Regions from separate parts of the Peribacillus sp. ACCC06369 genome, predicted to be linked through region 2. Evidence: riboswitches for the same ligand, from Rfam matches in the RefSeq annotation. Region 2 holds a riboswitch; the other holds the start of a gene.

What was found. Region 2 has a riboswitch for ZMP and ZTP ahead of QUF78_RS21930 (phosphoglycerate dehydrogenase). Riboswitches for the same ligand answer to the same signal wherever they lie in the genome.
Region 1: linked by a shared signal. The riboswitch ahead of QUF78_RS16120 (glutamate/serine transporter AimA) and the one ahead of QUF78_RS21930 (phosphoglycerate dehydrogenase) in region 2 are both predicted to bind ZMP and ZTP.

What each region holds. Positions count from the first base shown of each region.
Region 1 is NZ_JAUCEN010000002.1:3,151,024-3,161,488, reverse strand. Features, by position in the region: gene QUF78_RS16155 (GntR family transcriptional regulator) at 1-277, shown strand, start outside; gene QUF78_RS16150 (M20/M25/M40 family metallo-hydrolase) at 302-1,471, shown strand; gene QUF78_RS16145 (ABC transporter permease) at 1,484-2,326, shown strand; gene QUF78_RS16140 (ABC transporter permease) at 2,323-3,111, shown strand; gene QUF78_RS16135 (ABC transporter substrate-binding protein) at 3,135-4,217, shown strand; gene QUF78_RS16130 (ABC transporter ATP-binding protein) at 4,237-5,313, shown strand; ZMP/ZTP riboswitch at 6,306-6,384, shown strand; gene QUF78_RS16120 (glutamate/serine transporter AimA) at 6,441-8,033, shown strand; partial or broken gene QUF78_RS16115 (IS110 family transposase) at 8,047-8,580, opposite strand; gene QUF78_RS16110 (polysaccharide deacetylase family protein) at 8,927-9,601, shown strand; gene QUF78_RS16105 (cell wall hydrolase) at 10,170-10,465, opposite strand, start outside.
Region 2 is NZ_JAUCEN010000002.1:4,323,260-4,333,724, forward strand. Features, by position in the region: gene QUF78_RS21915 (hypothetical protein) at 1-10, shown strand, start outside; gene QUF78_RS21920 (hypothetical protein) at 462-623, shown strand; gene QUF78_RS21925 (hypothetical protein) at 620-787, shown strand; gene QUF78_RS21930 (phosphoglycerate dehydrogenase) at 1,043-2,242, opposite strand; ZMP/ZTP riboswitch at 2,381-2,459, opposite strand; gene QUF78_RS21935 (GNAT family N-acetyltransferase) at 2,801-3,316, shown strand; gene QUF78_RS21940 (VOC family protein) at 3,386-3,802, opposite strand; gene QUF78_RS21945 (PTS sugar transporter subunit IIA) at 4,155-4,646, opposite strand; gene QUF78_RS21950 (iron chaperone) at 4,733-5,110, opposite strand; gene QUF78_RS21955 (Type 1 glutamine amidotransferase-like domain-containing protein) at 5,215-5,853, opposite strand; gene QUF78_RS21960 (alpha/beta hydrolase) at 5,903-6,547, opposite strand; gene blaOXA (class D beta-lactamase) at 6,764-7,555, shown strand; gene QUF78_RS21970 (cache domain-containing sensor histidine kinase) at 7,953-9,713, shown strand; gene QUF78_RS21975 (response regulator transcription factor) at 9,775-10,465, shown strand, end outside.

The sequences.
Region 1 (10,465 bases), 1.2 Mb from region 2:
TGCGGAAATCATTAAAACTTCTGGGTTAAACAGACTGATCAATATGCTAGAAAACTTACATGATTATATTGTTCATTTTAGATATTCCTTTTTAAGCAGACCCCACCTTGTAGAAAGATCCATCAAAGAGCATTCTGAAATCTATGAAGCTTTATGTAGCCGTGACGAAGACAGAGTGGAAAAAGTATTTATCAAACATCTGAGCGGAATTACAGATTATGAAAGAGTGGTAATGGAAGATAGTATGCATTCCGAACAAATCGGTTTGGAAAAATGATGTAATCAGAACAGGGGGATTGTAATGAGTAATATGAAAACGACAAGTATCCGCGGGGAAATCAAAGAAACGATTCGAGTTTTAAGTGAAGAAGTAGGGCAACGATTCGCAGGAACAGAAGGTGAGTGGAAGGGTACAGATTATATACACCAAAGACTTAGCGAATTAGGAGTAGAAACTGAAAAGCAAGTGTATCCTTTTGTGGGGTGGGAACCTGAAGGAGCACCTGAGCTTGAAATCTTGTCTCCAATTCCTAAAGTATTAAAAACGGCTTATCTACTATTCTCTGGATCTACTCCAAGTACAGGAATTAAAGGGAAGCTTACATATCATGGAATAAAAGGCCTGATTCCGGGCGTGTATGATATGCCTTGTTACAATGTCTTAGGCGCTGAAGGAGAAATTTTGGCACAGGTTGTTGTAAATAGCGGCGGTGACCCTATTGCATTATTGAATCCAAGAGCAAAATTCCCAATTCCTGCTGTAGTGATGAGTTATGAAGATCACCTTCGTGTTCAGGAGTTATTAAGTGAAAAACATGACATTGAGGTATTTGTTAAGGTAGAGGGCAAAATAAAGGAATGTAAATCGGCAAACATCATTAGTCATCCATATAAATCGAAAAATACGGTTAAAAAGAAAAAAGTAATTGTCTGTGGTCACTCTGATACTACGTTAAATACTCCTGGAGCCTATGATAATGGTTCAGGTATAGCAGGAATCGTTGAAGTTGCCAGAAGACTGAAAACTGAAAATCATGATTTTCCTTTTGATATTGATGTCATAGCATTTTCCAATGAAGAAGTCGGATTCATAGGAGCCGATTATTATGTGAACGATTTAAAGGAAAAAGGAACACTTAATGAGGTAGCGGCAGTTATCAATCTTGACCAAATTAGTGCGGGAGACAAGATATGGTCTTGGGTAGGGCCGGAAGATTTCCGTCAAAAGGTAAAAGAAAGTTTCAGAGAAGCTGGAGCTTATGATAGAGATGACTTCGAAGTTGATGTTGATACTCCTAAAGCGGGAGCCGATGAATGGATGTTCCATTTAGAAGGGATTCCAACGGCGCTCCTTATGTTTTGGAGATTACCGGACTATCACCGTCCGACAGATACTATGGAAAAAATCGAATATGACAAAGTGGAGCTTATTATCGAGACTGTTTTCAACTTACTCAATCGAATAGAGTAAAGGAGAATTCCCATGTCCAAAAAAACTGTTCTTATCCTATTAGCTCCATCCGTATTGATCTTATTGGGACTTTTTGTTATTCCTTTAATTGTTGTTCTTAATAATTCCATCTTGGATGAAAGCGGAAGAATAACTTTTCAGCATTATCTTTCATATTTTAACGATCAACACTATTTATTTATTACCATACGATCAATAAAAATCTCCTTAATAGCTACATTTATCACCTTGTTGGTCGGTTATTTTATCGCCTACTTCACCACCAAATATATCAAGAGTAAGATAATTAAGCGTATTGCCTATATCGTGATCATATCACCATTATTTACGAGCGCTGTCGTAAGATCATTTGGATGGATGGTCATTTTAGGGAATAACGGATTTATCAACAAAACTCTATTAGGGCTGGGTATCATCTCCCAGCCTCTAAGACTTCTGTATAATGAGACTGGTATAATAATAGGTTTGGTGTATATTTTAGCTCCTTTTATGATTTTATCCATTACGACGGTTTTGGAGAATATAGACAGCAGGCTGGAAGAGGCTGCGTCGGATTTAGGTTTAGGTCGTTTACAAACCTTTCTAAAGGTAACGCTTCCATTAACAGTCCCAGGAATATTGGCTGGCAGTGTGATGGTTTTCTCTCTAGCTATTAGTGCTTATGTTACGCCTGCTATGCTTTCCGGTGGAAGGATCCAATTGATCGCGACCGTTATCTATGAACAAATGATGCAGGTATTCAACTATCAGTTCGGTTCTGCGGTTGCTTTTGCTGTGTTAATCTTTAGCTTTTTGATTATTGGATTAAACCATTATTTATTAAGGTCTGACTGGATGGAGGGGGGAAGACGTTGATCTCTAAACTAGTAATGTGGACAATAGGTGGCTTCCTGCTTTTATTTCTGGCCTTTCCATTATTGGTGTTGATTAATGTTTCATTTACTGAACTAAATTATTTAAGTTTTCCTGGACAAGGATTTACATTGAAATGGTATCAAAAGCTTTATGAGGATATATCGTACGTAGAATCCTTCATATATAGTTTTAAACTATCGGGTGTTGCTACTCTAGGTGCGATATTAATTGGTATTCCAGCCTCATATGGTTTGGCAAGGAATAATTTTAAAGGCAAGGGGATTGTGATGAGTCTTATCTCATCCCCTCTCTTGCTCCCTCAAATCTTCTTAGGCTTGGCACTGCTTCAGTTTTTTTACTACTTTACTAATAGCCCACAGAATTTCTTAAATCTAGTGTTAGGTCATATCATTATTACATTGCCTTATGTGGTTCGGACGTGTGTGAATAGCTTCCTGGGGATAAGTCCGTATATTGAAGAAGCAGGAAGGGATTTAGGTGCGGGTGCATTGAAAACCTTTTTTTTCATTACATTGCCACTGATGAAATCTAGTATTATCGCAGGAACGCTGTTTTCCTTTGCTGTTTCGTGGGTAAATGTTGAAGTTACGATTTTCTTGACCTCTGCCGATCAGATGGCACTTCCGGTTAAAATGTTCAATTATGTTCAGTACAACATCGATCCAATGATAGCTGCTGTTTCAGCCGTGACGATTTATATTGCATTTTTCTTAATTCTTGTCATTGATATGTTAGTAGGCATTGAAAATGTTGCTTCAAAATAAAACATGGGACTAGGGGATGTTATATGAAGAAGTTAAGTGTTTACACCATTTTGTTGGCAATTATTTTAGTGGTAGCTACCGGTTGCGGAAAGCCCGTTCAACCAAATAGTGTGGCGACTGAAGCCAATACAGATGTACAAGAACAAGAAATATCGATTGCCATTTTCGGTGGTGATTGGGGCGAAACTATCAAGAAGCATATCATTCATCCTTTTGAAAAAGAGACTGGTATCAAGGTAAAAATCATTGAAGGCAATTCAACGGCAACTTTTTCCCGTCTATTACAGGAAAAAGGCGCGCCTACCATTGATTTAGCATTAATGGACTCCGGAATTTCTGAACTATCCTACGAAAAAGGAATTGTTGAAAATATTGATAAAAGTAAACTCAAAGAAAACGCTGCCCTTCTGCCAGAAGCATATCAAGGTAATGGTGAAGAAGTATTTGGAGTAGCTCTAGGGTATTGGGGGCTAGGGATTGTTTATAACAAAGACGTAATTAAAAACCCACCAAAGTCGTGGAAAGATCTTTGGAAGGAAGAGTACAAAGGAAAAATAACGGTCCCTACACCTGCAACTACCGGAGGCTTTCCTTTATTGGTACAAGTTTCTGAGCTAGAAAGAGAAGCAAAAGGAAAAGTAGAAAAAGGACTTGGGAAAATGAAGGAATTAGAAGTAGTAGCATACTTCGATGGTTCTGGAACGGCTACAAATCTATATCAAAGCGGGGAAGCATCAGTTGGAGCTCACTACGGAGGCCCTACTTATGTAATGCAAGACCAAGGTCAACCGATTGAATTTGTTGTTCCGGAAGAAGGCGTTTTAGGTGCAGGTAGCTTTTGGCATGTTGTGAAAGGCTCGAAAAAGTCTGAGCAGGTTTATTCCTTCTTAAACTATGCTACTACTAAGATTGCACAGGAAGGAATTGCGAGTGATTTATATTTGGCACCAGTTCATAAGGATGTTGAATTAGATGAAACAACCCTTGAAAGAATGCCTTATGGCAAAAACGGCACCATACAGGATTTGAACATGCCTGATTATAATCTCATAAACCAGCATCGAGATGAGTGGAACGAGCTATGGAACAGAGAAATCGGAAATTAAGGAGGTTTCAATCATGTCAGTGGTTCCGATTGTAGAAAACAATATAGCACATGTAGCCAAAGAAAAAGACAGCATTATTGAGTTACATAGCATCACGAAAAAATATAGTCAAGCAACTGCCGTAGACAACATTTCCCTTAATATAAAGGAGGGTGAGTTCCTCTCGCTTCTTGGTCCAAGCGGATGTGGGAAAACCACTACCCTTAGAATGATTGGCGGTTTTGAGCTTCCAAATCAAGGCAGTATAAAGATCGATGGAAAAGAAGCAGGGAATTTGCCACCCAACCAACGTCCGGTAAATACGGTTTTTCAAAACTATGCTTTGTTTCCTCATTTGAGCATTTACAATAATATTGCTTTTGGATTAAAGCAAAAAAAAATATCAAAAGCGCAAATTGCAAGTGATACAACCGAAATAATCGAAATTATGGGGTTGCAGCAGCACATGGAAAAATATCCAAGACAACTTTCAGGTGGGCAGCAGCAAAGGGTTGCACTTGCAAGAGCTCTGGTCAACAAGCCAAGAGTGCTCCTTCTAGATGAACCACTAGGAGCATTAGATTTAAAGCTAAGAAAAAAGATGCAATTTGAATTAAAAAAACTTCATGAACAATTCGAAATCACGTTCATATATGTCACTCATGATCAAGAAGAAGCATTAATCATGTCCGATCGAATTGCTGTTATGAACCAAGGTAGAATCGAACAAATTGACACGCCTCAGCAAATCTATAACAATCCAAAGACTCTTTTTGTTGCCGACTTTATTGGGGAAACGAATGTAATAGATGTGGATCTATTAGAAAGCCAGAATAGAGAAAATCTATTAAAAGAGTTTTCCCAAGTTAAGAATTCAGATAAAAAGCTTGTAATAAGACCTGAACACTTAAAAATTACCCAAAGTCGCTTTCAGCCAAATCGAATTACGTTTGAGGCTAAATTGAAAAAGGTCCATTTTGTTGGTTCAAAAAGAGTGGTAGAGTGTGTATCAGGCTCTCAGGAGATTGTTGTTAACCTATCTGATGAGGAGCAAATGGATCATCTAGGTGAGAGTATTTGCTTGAGTGCTAGAAAAGACTTGGTGAAAATACTTTAATATGTGGGTAAGCTCTGTTTAGAGGAAACTTTTTACAGAGCTTTTTTCAATTTAAGTAACAGGTCAGCTGCTCAAACTTTCTAATACTTCATATTTTTATTTCAGTAAAATAACAAAAATATATAAAATTTTTTCGTTGGGTAATTCAGCTAAATCGACTTTCTCTTCAATGATTTTAAAATTTGTTAGGTGATATGCTTTTCTTTAGTTCTCTTACCAATAGAAGTACTGCTACTGTAAAAAGGACTATCAGGATTAATAATAGTTGGGTAAAATCTAATAATAGTTATTTCTCTTCAAATCCACCCATTGGTTAGTTTTTCTTACCTATTAATCTTACTATTGAAATTCCCATTCTTCACCGGAGTTAAGCAATTATTCCCGGAACAGTTCCGTTAAAACGAAGTCATACCTAGCCGATTGTAATAATTAAGGGATAATGATAGGAAAGATATTTTGTAACGGATTAGGTGAAGATGATCATGAAGCTAATCATCATATGTGGATAATAATGGTCAGATTTGGAAATTTAATCTACGTTCATCACTCTAGCTATGCCGAGTGTGTTTCACATTAGTTAAATATTATAGTCACTAATTAAAGTTGTGTATAAATTGTGGACGAAACAAAGAGAGATCTTCATCCCTCAGGTATTTTCCCCAACTTGTGCATGGCTTTTTTTTTGAGGAAGAAAAGAACAGTTTATGTAAATGTTGTTGGGATATAATTTGTAAAATATGAACGGTTTATTTTGCGCATATAAGCTCTTAAAGATTTTTAAGTATAATGTTAAAGAGAAATGATTATATTAATGTAGCATGTGTTCTGGAAAACGAATGTTTGTTTTTTGGACCTTGATTTTCCTATTTTATTCAAATTGAAATGAATATTGATAGGGAATTACGAAAAATAAATAAGATTATATATAAAATATAAATATTTTTAAAGTGTTGTGAAATTTTAAATAATCCTATATACTATAAAAAAACTATTTTCCTATATGTAACTGGCGCAACATGGAGAACCATGGGGGAGCATATAGAGTATAAGCCGCGCGCCTGGGCAAACACTTGATCTATAAATAGATCAAGTGTTTTTTATTTTCCTAGGAAGAGGTGTAGGTAGAGATGAGTAATATGCATAGAAAGATGGGGACTTTTGCTTTAACTATGACAGGTATTGGTTCTATTATCGGCTCAGGTTGGTTGTTCGGAGCGTGGAAAGCCGCCCAGATTGCTGGGCCAGCAGCTATTTTTTCTTGGATTATCGGTATGGTTGTAATTTTATTTATTGCATTATCTTACGCAGAGCTTGGGGCAATGTTTCCTGAAGCTGGAGGAATGGTTAAGTATCCTCAATATTCGCATGGTTCTTTTATTGGATTTTTAGCTGCGTGGGCGAACTGGATTTCTATCGCTTCGACTATTACCGTTGAGGCCATTGCTTCGGTACAATATATGAGTACGTGGCCTTGGGAATGGGCCAGATGGTCTCATTCCTTAGTTGATAACAATATCTTAACGACCAAAGGATTATTCATAGCTTCTTTACTATTATTGTTCTATTTCTTCGTCAACTATTGGACAGTTAACCTTTTTGCTAAGGCAAATTCATTTATTACTATTTTTAAATTAATTGTTCCAGGTGTAATGGCAGGATCGTTATTTTTTGCTGGATTTCATGGTGAAAACTTTACAAGTTCTCAAGGAATCGCACCATATGGTTGGGCAAGCGTTTTAACAGCAGTAGCTACTTCTGGTATAGTGTTTGCGTTTAACGGATTTCAAAGTCCCGTTAATATGGCAGGAGAAGCGAAGTCGCCGAATAAGTCTATACCAATTGCTGTTATTGGGTCTATTCTAATTGCAGGTTTTATATACGTTATTTTACAAGTTGTTTTTATCGGTGCAATCGATCCGTCTATGATTGTGAACGGATGGAGTCAACTGAATTTTAATTCACCTTTTGCAGATTTGGCAATTGCTCTTAGCCTTAACTGGTTAGCGATTGTATTGTATGTAGATGCGTTTGTATCACCGTCTGGTTCAGGTGCCACTTATACAGCTACAACTTCGCGAATGCTTTATGGAATGCAGAAAAATGGGTACTTACCGAATATCTTTGGTACATTACATCCACTTTATGGTGTTCCTCGTCCAGCGATGTTATTAAACTTAGGCGTATGTTTTATCTTTTTATTTTTATTCCGCGGATGGGGCGTACTTGCTGAAGTGATTTCAGTTGCTACACTTATTTCGTATATCATGGGGCCAGTTGCATTGGCAACTTTAAGACGTACTGCTTCTCATTTTAACCGTCCATTTCACTTAAAAGGTGCTTCTATTATTGCACCTTGTGGATTTGTTTTTGCATCGCTTACTTTATACTGGGCGCGTTGGCCATTAACAGGAGAAGTCGTTTTCATCATTGCCATTGGACTACCTATTTACTTTTATTATCAAGCTAAAAATAAATGGAATGGATTCAAAAAACAATTTTTATCAGGTGTTTGGATGCTTCTTTACTTAGGTTGTATGATTTTGATTTCTTATATTGGAAGTGAGAAGTTCGGCGGAAAAAATATTCTTACATTTGGCTGGGATATGGTGGTCATCGCATGTCTGGCACTTTGCTTCTATTGGTGGGGAGTTAAGAGCGGGATTAAAACAGAATACTTGGCTGAGGCTGAAAAAATCAACAAAGAATTTATTAATAAATAACTCTTAGTGTAGACAACCAGCGATTTAATTGGTTGATTGAGCTGACAAGACGTTTAACAACCATGTCCCTGTTAGACATAAGGACTCGAAGTTTTTCTAAGGATTCTGGGCTATGATGAATGAATGTATAATAGCCATTTTTCACCATATCAGCGATGACGAGAGCGTCCTTTTTATCGCTCTTAGATTGGGTATTATCTCGGTTCTCTTTATTCCTTTTAACAAGGTGCGGATTTACGGTAACAACATCGCCGTTTTGTTCAAATAACCATTTTGATAGATTCAACCAGTAATGACCGGTAGGTTCCATGCCCACGATGGCTGTGCCTAAATGGTTTATTCGTTTAAGTTCTTTGATCCAACTTAGAAATTTAGTAAACCCCTCATCGTTATTTTCAAAGGTTAGAGGATGACCGACCACAATTCCTCGATAGTTAACAGCTCGAGCAACATGAAGTTGTTGTGCAATATCAATTCCTACAACAAGATGACGATTCGTGATTCTTTCAATTAGTTGATTTTGTTTGTTTTGCATTTTAAAATTCATAGTAGGCTTCCTCCTTAAGACTTTGAGTTAGATTGGTCTCTATACTCGTATTTTACTGAGGGGCTCTATTTTTTTCAAACCTGATATTTAACGATCTACAGGAATGCTAACGGGTGCTTTACTTCATTAAGGGAGTTGCTTTGGCAGCTCTTTTTCTTATAGAGCTATTGTGGCAGTTAGTCCGATTCCTTAGTGATTTAAGAAATTAGTTTTTCATTTGGGATTATCAAAGTCACCATTGATCAATGGGAGATAGAATCAAATATGGGAGAAATGATAATAGAACTATGCTTTTGAGGCACAATAAATTGAAAAGATATAAAAAGAATGCAAAGCGAGGAATTTTATGAAAAAGGTTGTAATGTTTTTCCTATGTCTTCTTATCTTAATTCTTCCATCACAAGTTTTTGCTCAACGAAAAGTACCTATTTTAATTTATCATTCGATTGACGAGTTTACTGGGCATGGTTCTAAGGAGCTATATGTAACTCCTGATAATTTCCAGAAACAAATGATTTATTTAAAAGACCATGGCTACACATTATTAACTTTTGATCGTTGGCAAGACATTAATAAAGAAAATAAACCCATTTTCATTACCTTTGATGACGGATACAAAAACAATCTGAATGCATTTGCTATCTTTCAAAAACTTGAAAACGAACGTTTTAAACCAAGTGGTACCATTTTTGTTATTTCTGACTTTATCGGTCGTTCAAACCGTTTATCGAAATCGGATTTAAAAATGATGGCTGATTCGGGTATAATCTCAATCCAGTCTCATACTGCTACACATCCTGATTTGGCGGAAATAAAAAATTATGAATATGAACTGAAAGGGTCCAAAGATAAAATTCAAAAAATAACAGGCAAACCAGTTAATGCTCTTGCGTATCCATACGGAAATTTCAATGACAAAGTCGTAGAAGAAACGAAGAAATATTATTTATTTGGACTTACGACAACTCCTGAACTATTTTCTGAGAAGGGCATTAAAGACGAACTTTATCTTTTACCATGAATTTATATCAAGTATTCAACTACTCTTGATGACTTTGCAAAGATAGTTGAAAGCGGTTCCTAAACCAGGTAATCGCTTTTTCTTTTGGAACCAAGGGAAAAGTACTTAATATTGTTTATAAGCAAATGGGTACGGAAATAGGAAAACATCAAATATAATTCAAAAGTTTAAGGAGATAGATATTGAACTAATTGGGTGATTTATGATTGAAGTTCTTTAAAAACAATGGAGTGGATGAATACCACCTTCGTGTGTCACCAAGTAACAAGCAAGCAATAGCTTTTTTTAAAAAAAGCAATGCTAGAACTTAAATTTGAGTTAGGTGTGAAAGTAATTAGAATGAAAGGTACAATTTAACTTTCACTCTTTTCAACTAACGGGTGCGTTAGCTGAAGCTCGGAGCTGTCTTTAAAGCAGCTTTTTCTTATGGGGGTGCCGCCAAGGGTACCGCAAAAAAGGTCGGGCAACTACTGCTCGACCTTTCAACTATACCCCACTACATAGTTAATGGATATTTATAATACGAAACTATAAAAATATCATTCCTCAATATGTATGTAGATTAGTTTTACTTTGCAAATAAGTGGTTGCCTATTCTAATGACTGTTTCCCTAGTGAAAATCCATTCATCTGTTGCCGAGGAAGGATTATAATAATAAACAGAACCATGAGTAGGATCCCAACCTTGTAATGCATCAATAACAGCTCGATAAGAATAGCTATTTGGGGTCAAATAATATTGCCCATCATGTACAGCTGTAAAAGCATTTGTCTGGAAAATAACATCGTAAGTATTTTTAGGAAAACCTGGCGTTGACATTCGGTTCAAAATTACTGCAGCGACAGCTACTTTTCCTTCATAAG
Region 2 (10,465 bases):
AACAACATAGGGAAATCCTTTCTGTGTAGAAAGGGTGTGAATCGTCTCTGTATTTCCTAGGGACGATTCTTTCCTATAGCAAATTACCAAAAGCCTTATTGAACTGACAGGTTGGTTGAGAATTTAGGGATTACTTTTCTGATACCTCATCTTTTCAAATGTTTCCCATCATGATATTACATTTTGATGTAATCCCGATGCCCACATAGGATGGCAAAAAATAAACCCTTTCCCAAACGGAAAAGGCGATGCGCTGAAGTGAACGGATGCAAGGAGGCACACCAATGACTATCTAACTATGCAGATTAATATATGAGATAGTGATTTTGGTAGATAACTTTTGAATCCATTAACTCAAAATGAGTACAGATGGAATATTGATTGACAGCATTTTCCCTGTACTTCATACTATTGTAATAACAGAACTGACAGAATATTTGGTAAATTAGAAGGGGGACACTATGAAACCAGCAGTAATGACAATGGATTTACAATTATTAGCAGATGTTCTTAGGGAAAATAATTGTACAAGTTTAATAAATGCAATTGCAGAAAAGGATTTTCAAGTGGCTCAAATGCTTGATGTATTAATATTTGAGGATAAATGGGAGGATGACATGTGACTAAGCTCAGAATCCTTTTAACCATTCCAATTTTGCTATATGGAATTTTCATATTTGTTGTCATTCAAAACGATAAGAATATTCCACTTTATTTGCATCTTCTATTCGCAATCTACTTGATGTTGTTTGTACATTATGAAGAAGAAACGGAAGTGAAACCATGACAGATTTTTAATCTTGGAGAAGTTCGATCTTAAACAATTCGTGATGGAAGAAGTTTTGACTTCTACTGACTGTATCGAGCTGCACGGCATAACCCGAGCCAGGCTGAGTTCGTTCTCAACACGTGAGTCAGTTTAATATGATCACCACAATAAGTGGCTTTTTTTGTTCAAAAACATTAACAAAGCCTAAAGAAAGCCCCAACTCCTTAAAGGAATTGAGGCTTTCACTATTTATCATCTATCTTCCGGTACCAATTAGATAATACGAGTTGTGACGATACCTTCGATTTGTTTGATTTTTGCTTCCAAACCAGGAATGATATCGCCGTTTACTTCACCCTCAATGTCGATGATCGTATACGCATATCCCCCACGGCTTCTGTTAACCATGTCAGCGATGTTCAAATTAAAGCCAGATACAGCCAGTGTGATTTGCCCAACCATGTTAGGAACGTTTTCGTGGAAAGTTGCCACACGACGATTTCCTGTATAAGGAATGGCAGTATTCGGGAAATTCACAGAGTTCTTGATGTTCCCTGTTTCTAAAAAGGTCTTCAACTGACGAGCTGCCATGATGGCACAGTTTTCCTCTGATTCTAGTGTAGAGGCACCAAGATGCGGAATTGGAACGACATTTTTCATTTTCAACACATTTTCATTCGGGAAGTCGGTGATGAACCTGCCAACTTTCCCGCTCTCAAGTGCCGCTTCCATATCCGCTTCATTCACTAGCTCGCCGCGTGAGAAGTTCAAGATATGTACGCCAGGCTTCATGATGCCAAATGTTTCTTGGTTAAACATTCCTTTAGTGTCATCAGTTAATGGAACGTGTACTGTAATGTAATCAGATTCTGCAAACAATTGTTCAATTGTCATGGCGCGTTGTACATTGCGGGACAAGTTCCAAGCTGTATCAACAGAGATGAACGGGTCAAACCCAATGACATCCATGTCCAAATCCAGGGCATCATTCGCTACAAGTGCACCGATCGCTCCTAAACCGATCACGCCAAGAGTTTTTCCCTTGATTTCTTTACCAACGAATTGTTTCTTTCCTGCTTCTACAAGCTTTGGAATTTGTTCTCCTTCGCCTTCCAGCGTCTTTGTCCAGGCCACACCGGCAAACAGGTTACGAGATGAAGCCATTAATGAAGTTAGCACCATTTCTTTTACAGCGTTTGCGTTAGCTCCAGGTGTATTGAAAACGACGATTCCTTGCTCTGTGCATTTGTCGACCGGAATATTATTGACTCCTGCCCCTGCCCTTGCGATTGCTTTTAACTGATCGCCGAATTCCATAGTATGCATGTTAAAGCTGCGAAGCACGATCGCATCAGGGTTTTCACTGTCATTGTCGACTTTGAAATCGCCTTTGTTGAATACATTTAGCCCGCTTTCGGCAATATTATTTAACGCTTTGATCGTTTTGACTTTTTCTAAAAGTACTGTGCTCATTTTGTTTGCTCCTCTTTGGTTATGATAGTTTTGAAGTTTCAAAATATTGACAAGATTTTGAATCCGTAAAAATCTGCATTCTCTAAACCTTTACTATCCTCTGTAAATACACAGAAAGAGGCAAGGGATAAAATCCCTTACCTCTGCCCAGGCGAACGGCTACGACACTATGTGTTCCCTCACGGTTATCCGTGTTTCGCCAGTTGCACATAGTCTTTTCATTTATTTTATTTTATCAAATTATTCAGCAATCTTCAATATCATTTTAAAGATTTATCTCTTTTTTTGAAGAAGTCACATCTCACCAGAACTTTATCGACGGAATTAATCGTTTTATCTCCGAAATTAGATATATATCGACGAAATCTATCGTTTTATCTCCGAAATTAGGAATATATCGACGAAATTAATTATTGGCTATTACTCGTTGGAAAAAGGCACTGTTGAATGTGTCTGTTGATATTCTTGGACTATTTCGGACAGCTTTGTTGTAAAATGGATAATATTAGTAAAACACAGAAAGTATAGCAAACTAAAAGATAATTAGGGGGAATTAATATGTTAGTAAGAGAGGCAACGCTTGCTGATGCTGAAGGTATAGCAATAGTCCATGTGGATTGCTGGAGAACCACTTATGAAAATATAATACCAAGTGATTTTCTAGATAATCTGTCGTATGAGAAAAGGAAAGATTTATGGATAAAGAATATATCCAGTGATGGGAATCATATTTATGTAGCAGAGAATAACGAGGGAAAAATAGTAGGATTTATAAGTGGAGGGAAAAGGGAAACGAATAAGGCTGAGGATTCTGGTGATTTAACTGCGATATATATTCTCGAAAACTTTCAAAGAATGGGCATAGGTAAGAAACTCATCAAAGAACTATTCTTTAAATTCGAAGATCTGGGATTTAAGACTATTTACGTCGAGGTGCTTGAAGATAATAAATCTCGATACTTCTATGAGGCATTTGGTGCTGAATTGCTTAAAACCGAAAAAATCAAAATCGCTGGCGCTGAAATAAATCTATTGGTTTATGAATGGAAGGATATTAGCCCGGTATTGTTATGAATAAACCTACGGCACCGAACTTCAAAAAAAGACACAATCCTAAGTGAAGGATTGTGTCTTTCATTTGATTTAATTTTGATTAAATCCGCTTTCGTCCATGTAGAACACTTCCCAAGAATGACCGTCGATATCCTTAAAGCTCCAACCGTACATGAAACCATGATCAATTGCTTCATTAAATGGCTTTCCGCCAGCATCCAGTGCCCTATTCACGACCTCATCCACTTCTTCCTTACTTTTAACCGATAGGGCTACGATTGCTTCCGTAGTTGTTGCTGAATCCGGGATATCCTTCTTGGTAAACGTTTTAAAGTAATCTTCCACCAATAACATGACATATATGGATTCACTGATAACCATGCACGTTGCATTTTCATTGGTCATTTGCTCGTTAAATTCAAAGCCGACCTTTGTGAAAAATCCCATTGAGGCATCCAAATCTTTAACAGGCAAGTTTACAAAGATCTTTTCTGCTTGAACTCCCATCAAATTCACCCTCGCTTGATTTATTTTATGTTCATTCACCTACTATTCGCTGCACTTCCCGATAATCCTGCTTGCAGCAAAAAAGGAGAGCTCACCGTGCCTCCCTCCTATTAGGTATGCATAATAAATCCCATTCAACGCCGAACGTCGCTTTCACTGCAAGTGCATGCCTGGATCAGTTCCAATCTCAACTATCCCGCTCCACAATGCCGCCGTGCAGGCTTCGTAAAGCAGAAAGGTCGCTTTCAATAATTTTCATGCTTCATTAGAACATAAGCATCCGTGAGGCTAATGATTCCGTTTGCTAAACTTGTAGACATGTAGAATCGCGTCTAATAAAGGACCTTTATTTTCACTTCAAATAAACACTCATAATCTGTGTTTCCTTAATATTTGCTTGTGTACTATCTGTTTTTTCTATTTTTTCAACCAGGTCGCCATTCGTGACAACAATCGGAGTTACGATGCTTGGAGCTTTGGATTTTAGAAATTCAATATCAAATGTAACAAGCTTGTCCCCTGCTTTTACCTTTTGCCCTTCTGTGACATGGACTTCGAATCCCTCGCCTTTAAGGTTCACTGTTTCTAATCCAATATGAATTAACAATTCTAAGCCATGCTTCGTGCGAAGGCCCAAAGCATGTTTAGTATGAAAAACCTGGATCACTTCTGCATCAATAGGAGAAACAACGAGCCCCTCCTCAGGAAGAATCGCTATTCCGTCCCCCATCATCTTACCGGAAAATACCGGATCCGGAACATCTTCAATATTTATTACTTGTCCATTTATAGGAGCAAGCAGTTGTTCCACTTTTTCTTTGTTACCGAATAATTTTTTAAACATACTATTCCTGCCTTTCTCTTTCCAGTTGATTTTAAGCTTCTTACAGCTTACATTTAGTGTTTTGTAAATTCTGATAATAGTAGAAATTATTTTTTCTTTTTCAATTTACCTTCTGCTTTTTTCTTATTCTCTTCCACTCTAAATGTAACCATCTTGGTTATTAATTCATAAGGAATTGGCTTGTTAAGTGGAAACTGAACGGCTCCTTTTGAACATTTATATTCAGATAAAGCATGTTCAAAAGCAGAAATCGCGTTTGGAGTTGGATAGAATCCAATATGTTTTTTATAGGCAGCGAAATGCACCAGATTTCCGTTTAAAGCAAAAGTGGGCATTTGATAACTGATCTTTTCTTTTGCAGCCGGTGCTGAATCTTTTATGACTTTTCTTAACGTTTTCAGTATCTCCTGAACTTCTTCGGGAAATTGGATAATGTATTCATCAATTGATTGAATTTCCTCCATGTTTAACTCCTTTCATAATCTAAACGATCACTGCCCACTATTATACCCTATCCTTTTCCGTTACCCTTAAGAAAAAGGGCTCCAAACACAAAACGATTCAAGAATCATTTTCCTTCTATATTTTTATTTTTTTTAGTGTCACTAAAGTGAAAAATGTTCTTAATCGATGTTACCCCCTCATCATTCCAAAATAGGGCCCCTCCATTTGGGATGGCATATATATCCCTCTCCTTTGATAAAAGTATCAGTTCTTCATCCACAGATTCTTCATAATGGACTTCGACACTAAAGTCCACCAATCCAAGTCCTCTCAGTATTTGGGTTTCAGGATAATCCTCGTCTTTCGTTATAAGGCAATCCTTACAAAAAGCCAGCGCACCTGCACTAACACCTATCATTAGACCTTTGAATTCCTTTACCGTTTGAATCAAACCTTTATTGACCATACATTCGATTAATATTTCGGGTCTTCCTCCAGTGAAGTAAAGTACATCTTGAACTGATATATTTGCTTTCATTTCTTCATTGCCAAGTTCATCATTAAGAAGCTGAATATTCTCTACACCTATATCGTTGAATGATTTTTTAGCAGATTGAAACCATCCATCCCGTTTTGCATGTTCTGTAGCGAACGGAATGATCAAAACCCTGCTTTCAGGTTCAACATAAGTGGCTATCCGCTTCATGACCTCATCAAGTTCCCCTGTTAAAGGATTTCCTCCCCCAATAAAACAAAGATTCATATTTTTATCTCCTTCGTTCGTTATTTCCCGCTACCCTACCTTAAATGAGTTATATCTTTAAGAACTCTTCCATTCTTTTCATTACACCTTTTAGCATGGTAATCGACCTTGAAGTATTCAAAGGTTCACTATCCAAAGAATGATTAGCATAGGAGACTTTATCCATACTTATATTCGTTTTTGTTTCAATCATTTGAATTTTACCTGGAATATAATGATGATCTTTTTCTCCTATTATTATATGTACTGAATGGTGGCTACTTAATAACCCTTCAAAAATCGAATCGAACTTCAATAGTGGCGTAAGCAAAATCATTTTGGAATTCATAAACCGCTCACTTTTCATAATTCCGTTGATGATTGGTATGGTACCAAGTGATTTGCCCAAAAATACAGTTTCTTGATATTCATGATTTTGAAGAACTTCAGTTATGACGGGATTAATATCATTAACTATCACTTTTGTGATATCTACCAACGGATGCTTGAATATATCCTGGTCGTAAGAGTAATGAACATGCACGACATCATACTGAGTTTGAAGCATGATCATTGTCGAATAATAAAATAGCGGCTTCTCATACGTGTAACCCGCACCAGAAAACATAAAACAAACGGCTGGGCTTCCATTTTCAATATGCGTGTATGTAATTTCTTTTTCATTACTATTTATTTTTCCTTGGTTAACCTTCATGATAGATTCCTCCCATTGAATCCATTCTATCGTCTGCTCTATATATTCATTAGCTACCCGCTGCATTCCTCCTTGATTGATACTTCTAGATAGAATCCAAGAATAAGGTTTCGTTTTTTATCGGGAATAGGTATACTTTAGCTGTCAGCCTATTTTTTGGAAGTTATTCTGTATTTCTGATGATCGATCAATCCATGCCTTAAAGGAGAGTGTGTAATGAAAATCAAAGCGTTATGTTTCATTCTTGTCCTGCTAGTCACTGGTTCCATGGGCTCGATTCATGCAAGTGCAAACGATCAAAAGGTGAAAGAACTGGATATCGGGGAGTCTTTCGATAGTGTGGAAGGCACGATGGTTCTCCAAAACTTAAAAAATGATAAAGTATTTATCTATAACAAACAGAGAAGTAAAGTACGCTACACTCCAGAATCGACATTCAAAGTCGCGAATGCATTAATCGGCTTACAGACAAAAGCGGTGAGCGATGAATATGAAGTGAAGCGCTGGGATGGCGTAATCAGGGAATTTGAAGATTGGAACAGGGATCATACGCTGGCTTCAGCCATGAGACATTCAGTGATCTGGTATTATCAAGCACTGGCCCGCGATATCGGGGCGGAAAACATGCAGCAATATGTGAAACTAATCGATTACGGCAATCATGATATCTCCGGTGGAATCGATCAGTTCTGGCTGGACAGCAGCATAAAGATTTCTGCCCGGGAACAAGTCCAGTTCATCGAAAACCTTGTAGAGGAAAAACTGCCTATCGATAAGCAGCATATGAGAACCGTTAAGAGAATCATGATCAATGAAGATGCAGACTCATATGTCCTCCATGGAAAAACCGGTACACGCCTTTCCGATATGGGATTGGGCTGGTATGTAGGATACATCGAAACGGACAAAGGCAAATGGGCTTTCGCCACCAACTTGAATGGCAGCGGAAGCAAAGCCAAAACGATTACACTGGATACCCTGAAAGAGTTGGATATCATAAAAGAATAATAGTTCACGCATGCTCTTAATTCGGGCATGCGTTTTTACTTTATGAAACTTCACCTGAATTGTCAGCACACACATGCAAAACTCTTCTAGACAAGCTCCTGTAGTCGTAATCATTTATACTCTTCCTTCCTCCAATTTTGAAAAATGAGAATTATGAATTTCCCGTTTTTTTATATCAATAGTTTTTTGTTCCATGTTCTCAATGCGCATCACGTGTTTATGCCTTGTTGACGATACGTGTTTATTTGATATAGTTTTAAAATAGTATTCAAGACTGACTAAATAAAGCAAAAAAACTGCATCATAATAAAATGGAGCTAAGGATTATTTGTTTGTAACGTTTATATAAACTCTGCATGAAATAAATAATGGGCCTTTAGCGAAAGGGGCACCTTCTGTGAAAACCATTCAAAGTCGCTTATTGTTAATGTTACTTCTTTTTATCATCTTACCGTATTTTCTATCAGTGTTTCTGATTTACAGCTATACAAAAAATAGTGTGGAGAGACATGAGCTTGAAAATAGCCAAGAACAACTTCAGAATAACGCTGAAGAACTGGAGCAATACTTTGATGACATGATTAATCTTCCCTATCTATTATATCGAAATCCCGATTTATTCCGGATTTTCAAGAATGGTTTTGAAGACTCGATATACTTTAACCCGATTGCGATGGAAAAAAGTATAGAAACCTTTTATCTGATGCGAAACGAAATCCGTCAAGTACGGTTTTATATTGATAAGGATCAAGAATCGTTTACAGTTTATAATGCGACGGTCAGTGCCCGGAAACCTCAACCCGATTTATTAAATGAGGAACCGATAAAACACTTTTATAGCTCTGACTCTAATTACATGATTGAGCCGCCACATCAAATTCAAAATTACAATGACACAGCAATCATTCCCCAGTCGGACGACACGATGGTGATGACTTTTCACCATAAAATAGTCGATGTGCCTTCAAACGAATATCTCGGAATAATTACAATTGATATAGATTTGGATGCCTATGCCCGTATATGTAACAGCCTTATTCAAAAGGATGAAGAATCTGTAATACTTATGGATTCACATAACAATGTCATGTATGCAAATGATCGGTCCCTTATAGGAAAATCAATTACTCCTGAATTTAAAAAGCAGATTACGGGTGAAGATATTATCTTAACCAAAACATTATCAGGAACTCTAAATCATTGGAAATTAGTTAAGATAACCCCTAATCATGTATTATTCGATGATGTCCGGAAGACTGCCTATACAAATATAATTGTTGGACTAATAGTCGGCTTGTTAGGGCTATTAATGATTGGTATTATTTCATACAGAATTACTCGTCCCATTAAACTTCTTAGCAAGAAAGTGAGAACAATAAAAGGTGGAAATATGGATGTCCCCTTTGATGATGGAAGAAAAGACGAAATTGGTGAGCTGGAAAAACATATGAAGGATATGATGAACCGAATCAATCTACACATTGAAAGAGAATATAAACTCGAAATAGAAAATAGAAAAAACCAATTCAGAGCATTAAAATCTCAGGTTAATCCGCATTTCTTATTTAATTCGTTACAATCTATTGGTGCAGTTGCCCTAAGATCTAATTCTCCAAGAGTTTACCATTTATTGACGTCACTATCTAAAATGATGCGCTACTCCATTAAGGCAAACCAATGGGTGTTGGTTCGAGATGAAATGAATTATATAGAAGCATACCTAAACCTTCAAATGGAGCGTTTTGGAAACAATGTGAACTATTCTATTAAAATAAGCGAGACGATCCTTGATATGACGATTCCAAGTATGATTCTTCAGCCCCTCGTTGAAAACTTTTTTAAACACAGTTATGAAGAAGGTTTCTATCAGGCTCATTTAACTATTCATGGAGAAATACAAGGAGAATTTTTACACCTCATCGTTGAAAATTCGGGTCCAAGTTTGACTCAGGCGGAGCTTCGAATATTAAGAGAAAATATATACGCGTCCCCACATGAAAGCACATATTCACATAATCATATCGGTCTAAAAAATATTTATGACCGTTTAGTTCTAAATTATGGATCAAAAGCAGGCCTGGAAGTGGATACGTATCAAGGACAAGGATTTTCCGTTAAAATAGTGATTCCACTAGAATTTCCGCTTGCTAATGAATAGATTGCTTCGTAGCTATTCAAAAACGGACACTTTAACTCATTCATATAAGGAGATGAAATCTGTGAAAGCTTTAATTGTCGATGATGAGTTCAATGTACGTGACGTAATACGCCATTTGGGGCAGTGGGAAAAATACGGTATCACCCAACTATTAGAAGCAAGTAATGGCGATGATGCAAAAAGAATGATAGAGAAGGAAAGTCCGGAAATCATCTTTACAGACGTGAAAATGCCGGGAATGAGCGGTATGGAACTAATCGAGTGGCTAGATTCCATTTCTTATCCTGGTAAAGTGATTTTAATTTCGGGTTTTGACGACTATTCATTTATGCGTAAAGCAATTCAGTTTAGCAGCTTCGATTATTTATTGAAACCGATTGAAGCTGATGCATTTAACAAAACACTGGAAGAAGCCGTTAAATCATGGGCGAATGAAGAAGAAGTTCGTGCTAATGAAGATACCGGAGTATATGAAGATGTTAAAAGGTATCGGGGTAATCAATTAGTTACTGCCGCTTGTATGGGGGGAAACTTCGACAAAAACGATATTGAGTCATATCTTCCAAAAGCAGACGGATACACTCTTACATTAATTTCCTTTTATCAAATGCACCATCCTGCCCCCTACATTCAGTTACTCGCTGACGAACTTGTTGAGCGGAAAATCGGAAATGTATTTGCGCTTCAGAATGATCATAATCTTTGTCTAGTGATCACCATACCTGACCATTGGTTATCCGTTGAAGAATGGA